2 regions of the Arthrobacter sp. 01T425 genome follow, and region 1 is predicted to be linked to the other one. Evidence: predicted binding sites of a transcription regulator. Region 1 holds the regulator's gene; the other holds the start of a gene.

Region 1 (3,399 bases):
AGTTTGGCGAAGACGCCGCCGCTGGCCGCAAGCTTTCCTTCCGTGAGGTGCTCGCCACGGTGCTTGGCCAGCTGGCGGAGAAGTTCCTCCTGGACGTGATCGAGCTTGACCGGTGTTTCCACCTGCAGGTGCACCTTCAGATCGCCGCGGCCGTGGCCGCGCAGGTGCGTGACGCCAAGACCGCGAAGGGTGATGATCTCGCCGGACTGGGTGCCGGCCTTGACGTCGATCTCCTGCTGTCCGTCGAAGGTGTCGAGGGATATTTCGGTGCCGAGGGCGGCCGCCGTCATGGGAATGTTGAGGCTCGCGTGCAGGTCATCGCCCTCGCGCACGTAAGTGGCGTCGTTGTTGACCCTGATCTCCACGTACAGGTCCCCGGCGGGGCCGCCGGCAGGGCCGGCCTCGCCCTGGCCGGACAGCTGGATGCGGGTGCCGGTGGCCACGCCGGCCGGGACCTTGACGGTCAGCGAGCGGCGGCTGCGGATCCGGCCCTGGCCGCTGCATTCGTTGCACGGGTCCTTGATGACGGTGCCGAAGCCCTCGCAAGACCCGCAGGGGGCGGACGTCATGACCTGGCCCAGGATGGACCGCACGGCGCGCTGGACCTGACCGCTGCCGCCACAGATGTCGCAGCGGACCGGGTGGGTGCCCTCCCGGCAGCAGGATCCCTCGCAGGTGGGGCAGATGACGGCCGTGTCGACCTCGAGCTTTTTGTTCACGCCGAACACCGCATCGCGGAGGTCGATCCGGACGCTGATCAGCGCGTCCTGGCCGCGGCGGACCCGGGACGCCGGGCCGCCCTGGCCGCCACCGGCGCCGAAGAAGGTCTCGAAGATGTCCTGGAAGGCGAAGCCCTGGCCCGAGTAGCTGCCGCCGCCGAACCCGTTGTCGGTGCCGTTCTCGTTGCCGGTGGTGTCATAGACCCGGCGCTTCTGCGGATCGGAGAGGACCTCGTAGGCGTGCGTGACGGCCTTGAACCTGTCCGAGGCGTCCTCCCCGGGGTTCACGTCCGGGTGCAGGGTCCGGGCCAGTTTCCGGTAGGCCTTCTTGATCTCCTCCCCCGATGCGTCGCGGGAGACTCCAAGAACGTCGTAGTGGCTGCTCAAAGTGTGTATCTCTTCCTTGTTGTACTGCCTGTGGGGTACTGCCTGTGGGGCACTGCCTGTGGGGCAAGAAGTCGTATTCGGTCCCGGACCCGTCAGGGCCCCAGGATCCTCGAAAGGTAGCGGGCCACCGCTCGGACGGCGGCCATGGTGGTGGGATAGTCCATCCGGGTGGGCCCAAGCACTCCGACCTTGGCCGTGGCGTCCGGCCCGTAGGCGGTGGCCACGACCGAGGCCTCGGCGAGACCGTCGTAGGGGTTTTCCCGGCCGATGCTGACGGTCACGCCGCGCGGGTCTTCGGCCATTTCGCTGAGCAGGCGGAGCATGACCACCTGTTCCTCGAGGGCCTCCAGCACGGGGCCGATGCTGAGCGGGAAGTCCACATTGGAGCGGGCCAGGTTGGCGGTGCCGGCCATGACCATGCGCTCTTCACGGCTGCTCGTGGCCAGGGCCTCAAGGCCGCGGGCCAGCGCCTGGGCTGCTCCGCGCCGCGCGGGCGGGCCACCGGCAACGACGGCGGGCAGCAGCTGCGGCATCAGGCTCAGCGGCGTACCGGAGAGGCTGGCCAGAAAGCTGCTCCGCAATTCCGACAGCGCGTCGTCGGGAATGTCCTGCCCGACGTCGATCACGCGCTGCTCCACCTTGCCGGTGTCAGCGATCAGAACAGCCAGCACTTTCCTGGGCGCCAGCAGCACGAACTCAATGTGCCGCACCCGGGCGCGGCTGAGCAGCGGATACTGCACGACGGCGACCTGGTTGGTCAGGTGCGAGAGGAGCCTCACGGTCCGGTCAAGGATGTCGTCAAGGTCCTCGGATCCTTCCAGCAGCGCCTGAATGGCCCGGCGCTCGGCCTGGGACAACGGCTTCACCGCTGAGATCTGGTCGACGAACAACCGGTAGCCCTTGTCAGTGGGGATCCGGCCTGCACTCGTGTGCGGTGCCGTGATCAGGCCCTCGTCTTCCAGCGCCGCCATGTCATTTCGGATCGTGGCGCTCGAGACGCCGAGATGGTGCCGTTCAACGAGCGCTTTGGAACCAACGGGCTCACGCGAATGGACGTAGTCCTCCACGATGGCGCGCAGCACTTCGAGTTTGCGCGGTTCGCTCACGCTCCACCTCCAATCGACTGTCCCGCAGCCGGTGCCACCCCCCGCGTCCGGTCCGGGTACACCAGTGGTGCACGGACGGCCCGCCACAGGACAAGGGTTAGCACTCGACATGCCTAAGTGCTAACCAGTCTAATATGAGTCGCCGCGTTGTTAGCATTGGATTCGCTCCAGGCGTGGCCCGCGGGAACGCGATTCCCGTCACGCCGGCGCCGAGACCGTGGCAGATGCTGCCGTTGCCGCGCCGTCGCGGTCCGGTTCCGGCCCCCGGAGAGTTCCACCGACCGCCGTACATTCCGAGTGCAAAGTAAGCGTGAAGAGATGTCGTACCAGAACTGGGGACCCCAGGACCTGTCCGCCCCCGCCAAGACCCAGCTGCCGGAAGTCCCGGTGGAACGCGGGATGGTCCTCGAGGAGGTCCAGTCCGGCTGGGTGGGCGCCGTAACCCGCGTGGAGAAGTCCGGCGGCATGCACGTGGTGGCGCTGGAGGACCGGCGGGGCAAGTCGCGGTCCTTCCGCCTCGGCTTCGGCTTCCTCTTGGACGGCCAGCCCATCCGCCTGATGCCGCCGGCCCCGAAGAAGACGGCACCGGCCGCCGGTGCCGGCCGCACGGCGTCGGGCTCGGTACGGGTGGCGGGGCAGCGCGCACAGGTGGCCAAGGCCAGCCGCATCTGGGTGGAAGGAAAGCACGACGCCGAGCTGGTGGAGAAGGTCTGGGGCGATGACCTCCGGGTGGAGGGCATCGTCGTCGAGCCCCTGCACGGCATTGACGACCTCGCGGCCGCCGTGGCGGACTTCGGCCCGGGCCCCGGCCGGCGCCTCGGCGTGCTCGTAGACCACTTGGTGGCAGACTCCAAGGAGTCGCGGATCGCCGACGCCGTCATGGCCTCACCGGGCGCCGCAGGCAACGTCCTGATTGTGGGGCACCCCTACGTGGACGTGTGGCAGGCCATCCGGCCCTCGGTCCTGGGGATCGAGCAGTGGCCCGTGATCCCCCGCGGCACGGACTGGAAGACCGGGATCCTCATGGCTTTCGGGTGGCCCCACTCCACGAAGGAGGACATCGGCCTCGGCTGGCAGAAACTCCTGGGGGCTGTCCGCAGCTACGCTGATCTGGAGGCGTCGCTGCTTGGCCGCGTGGAAGAGGTCATTGACTTCCTCACCGTGCCCTAGTCCGCCGCGGCGGCCGC
Region 2 (3,399 bases), on a different contig from region 1:
TAGCGGCCAATCACGGCCAGGTTGGACGGGGCGTCCGCGACATCGGGCTTCTCCACGAGCTGGTTGATGCGGACGTAGTCCTCACCGCCGATTGCCTCGACGTCCGCGCAGCCGTAGGCACTGATCTGGGACGGGTCCACCTCGATCAGAGCGACCACCGACCCGCCGGTCTTGGCCTGGACCTCGATCATGGTGCTGAGGAGCTCATCGCGGGCGTCAATGAGGTCATCTCCCAGGAGGACGGCGAACGGCTCATGCCCGACGTGCTGCTTGGCCCGGAGGACCGCGTGGCCGAGGCCCATGGGATCGCCCTGGCGGACGTAGTGGATGTCACCGAGGTTGCTGGCGGCCTGGATGGATTCGAGCTTCGCAGTGTCACCCTTCGCCTCCAGGGTGGACTCCAGCGCGGGGACGCGGTCGAAGTGGTCCTCCAACGCCCGCTTGTTGCGGCCAGTGATCATCAGGATATCGTTCAGGCCGACATTCACGGCCTCCTCGACGACGTACTGGATGGCCGGCTTGTCAACGACAGGCAGCATTTCCTTGGGCATGGCCTTTGTGGCCGGGAGAAACCTGGTACCAAGGCCCGCGGCGGGGATAACGGCCTTGCGGACGGAAGCGATGGGTGTATTCACACGACTAATCTAACGGAGGGACCAATCATTGCGTAATCATTATGCGAACCGCCTGCCGGCCCCCCGGTGCAGCGCGGCCGCAAAAGGCAGAGGAGGGGCCAAGATGGCGTCAAAAGAGGAAATTCGCTCCAGCCACAGGGCGGCGCGTTCCGCACTCCCGCTGACCGCACAGGACACCGCCGCGGCGGGCATCGCCAGCCACGGGCTCGCGTGGGCCTCCGGGCTTGGCCGCGGCCGCCAGGGCACCTTCGCGGCGTACCTCGGTGTGGGCGCCGAACCGCCCACACTGCCACTGCTGACTGCCCTGGTCGAGGCCGGGCACCGGGTGCTGCTGCCCGTTTGCGAACCCGACATCGAGCTCAGATGGGTGTACTGGACTCCCCAGTCCGGGTTTGTCCGCAGCCGGTACGCGCCCATCCAGGAGCCTGTCGGAGAGCGCCACGGAACCGAAGTCATGCGGGACGCCACCGCAATCTTCCTGCCGGCCACCGCGGTGGATTTCTCGGGCAACCGAATCGGGCAAGGCGGCGGCTACTACGACAAGTTCCTTGCCGCCCTGGCTGCCATGTCCTCCGCATCCGGCGGGGCGGACGCCGGGGCGGACGACGCTGCCGCCGACGCTGTCGCGTTGCCGACTGCCGCCGTCGTCTATGACACGGAGGTGCTGCCCGCAGGCAGCATCCCCGCGGAGTCGTTCGACCGGAAAGTCGACACGGCGCTGACCCCGGGCGGGATCGTCCGGCTCGGCCGATCCCGGCCTGCCTGATCCGGGTTCCCGCCAAGGTGATAGAATTGGCACTCAGGCCCTGCGACTGCTAAGGACGGAACAGGTCGATAGACATATCGGCGGTGATCCGGACTCCGCAGCACGGGACCTGCTCGTTTGCCCCTGAGGAGGATTTCCAGTGCCCACGTATGCATACGCCTGCAAGGACTGCAGCCACGCCTTCGAGATCGTGCAGTCGTTCAGCGACAACTCCTTGACGTCCTGCCCCGAGTGCCAGGGCACGCTGCGCAAGAAGTTCAATAGCGTCGGCGTAGTGTTCAAGGGCTCCGGCTTCTACCGGACCGATTCGCGCGACACCAAGGGCAGCACGGTTTCCCCGGCTCCTGCAGCTCCCGCGGCCACCCCCGCGCCCGCCGCAGCGGCCAGCTAAGGCACCTGCCGGGTTGGCACCGGCCGCCGGCTGGGCTACGGCCGGCTGATTCTGGGCACTGCCTGAATCCCTGTCCGCTGTTGCCGTTGCCGCTGTTGCCGTTGCCGCTGTTGCCGTTGTCCACATAGGACGTTCCGCAGCTGCCGCCGCTCTGCGCAGATCCGTAGCGTGGCGGCATGGAACTTTTCCTCACCGCGGTTTCCCCGCCTTCGTTCAAGACGGCTGCCCCGGCGGCGCCTGTGCCGTCTTCCACGCCTTTGTTCAGGCCTTTCCGCGCCGCAATGCCTGAAGCTGGCCCCGGCCGCTGGTCCCGTACCGGTATCCGTCCAACGAGCCTTCCTGCCGCCACGTTTTCCGCCGCGGGCCTTCCGTTCCGGAGCCGGATCGGTCCCGTGAAACCCCGCCGGCGTCCGCCCCGCGGCCGTCCGTCGTGGCGCCGCCTGCGCGGCTGGCTGAACCGGAACCGGCGGCTTATCGCGGCCCTCCTGTTCTGCATCCCCGCCGGGCTGACAGTTCAGCAACTGGCTCCAGCGCCCACTGACACTGTCGCAGCCTTCGCCGCCGCGGCCGATCTGCCCGCTGGAAAGTCCCTGGAACCCGGCGATCTCAGCAGGATCAGCGTGCCACCCGGCCTTATTCCTGCGGGCAGCCCCGGCAGCGAGACCGCGTTCGAGGGAAAACAGCTGGCCGCACCGTTGCGCCAGGGCCAGCTCCTCACCGACGCCCAGATCCTGGGACCGGGCCTGCTCGCCGGAAGCCCGCGAGGCTCTGCGGCCGTGCCGCTGAGGATGGCAGATCCGGCCTCCATCCAGCTGGTCTCCCCCGGGCAGCTCGTCAACGTGGTGCTCACTGCCGGCAACGGCATGGAACAACCCGGCGAAAGCCAAATCCTGGCCGAAGCCGTACCAGTGCTCTGGACGTCGACGCAGGGCGGCAAAGCCGGCTCCTGGCCCGCCACTGCGGAGACTGACGGGCTGGTGGTGGTGGCAGCGACGGCCGACCAGGCCCGCAGGCTGGCGGGCGCGTCTACCCAGGGCAAATTGTTTTTCGTGCTTGTGGCGTCACCGCCGGGCTAGCCGTCCAGCCAGCAGGGCGTTTCCGCCGGGCCAGTGGCCCGGGCCGTAGGCTCCGACGCGGGCCGCGCCCGCAGGCTCTGGGCTGCGGGCGCGGCCCGTCAGCCCCAGTGCGGCGGCTTCTGTTCCTGGAGCCAGGCGTCGTGATCGTAATTATCAGGCTGGTCACCCCAGCGCCGGGGGTCGTCTTCCGCCGCCTTGTTCGGCAGCACACCCTCCGGAACGGTGGCCTGTGCCTCCGAACGGCGCGACGTCTCCTTCGCGGCCTCCTGGTCCGGCCCGTCGCCGGTCGATTCCCCGGTCGATTCGCCGGCCTTCGACCCTGCGGTGTCGGCCGCGGCCCCCGTCGACTCACCGGTCTTCGGCCCCGCGGTGTCCGCCGCGGCGCCCGCCGCGCCGGCTTCGCGGGCGCCGGTGGCGCCGGCGTCGTTCGTGTTGCCGGCGTCGTTCGTGTTGCCGGTCTTGCCGGTGTTGCTAGTGATGCCGTCCGCACTCATGCCGCCGGCCTCCTTACTGCCTGTATTGCCTGTCATT

Evidence for each region. The regulator HrcA, encoded in region 1, represses chaperone genes, less so after heat shock. The targets are predictions, from matches to a motif close to TTNGCACTCGNNNNNNNCGAGTGCNAA.
Region 2: the regulator HrcA is predicted to act here: its motif matches at 1,428-1,454, upstream of AC1DNG_RS15850 (FmdB family zinc ribbon protein).

The regions. Positions count from the first base shown of each region.
Region 1 is NZ_JBFTPY010000001.1:354,968-358,366, reverse strand. Features, by position in the region: gene dnaJ (molecular chaperone DnaJ) at 1-1,106, opposite strand, end outside; gene hrcA (heat-inducible transcriptional repressor HrcA) at 1,199-2,212, opposite strand; gene AC1DNG_RS01665 (DUF3097 domain-containing protein) at 2,531-3,382, shown strand.
Region 2 is NZ_JBFTPY010000014.1:93,857-97,255, forward strand. Features, by position in the region: gene galU (UTP--glucose-1-phosphate uridylyltransferase GalU) at 1-635, opposite strand, end outside; gene AC1DNG_RS15845 (5-formyltetrahydrofolate cyclo-ligase) at 739-1,401, shown strand; gene AC1DNG_RS15850 (FmdB family zinc ribbon protein) at 1,541-1,792, shown strand; gene AC1DNG_RS15855 (RcpC/CpaB family pilus assembly protein) at 2,185-2,868, shown strand; gene AC1DNG_RS15860 (AAA family ATPase) at 2,967-3,399, opposite strand, start outside.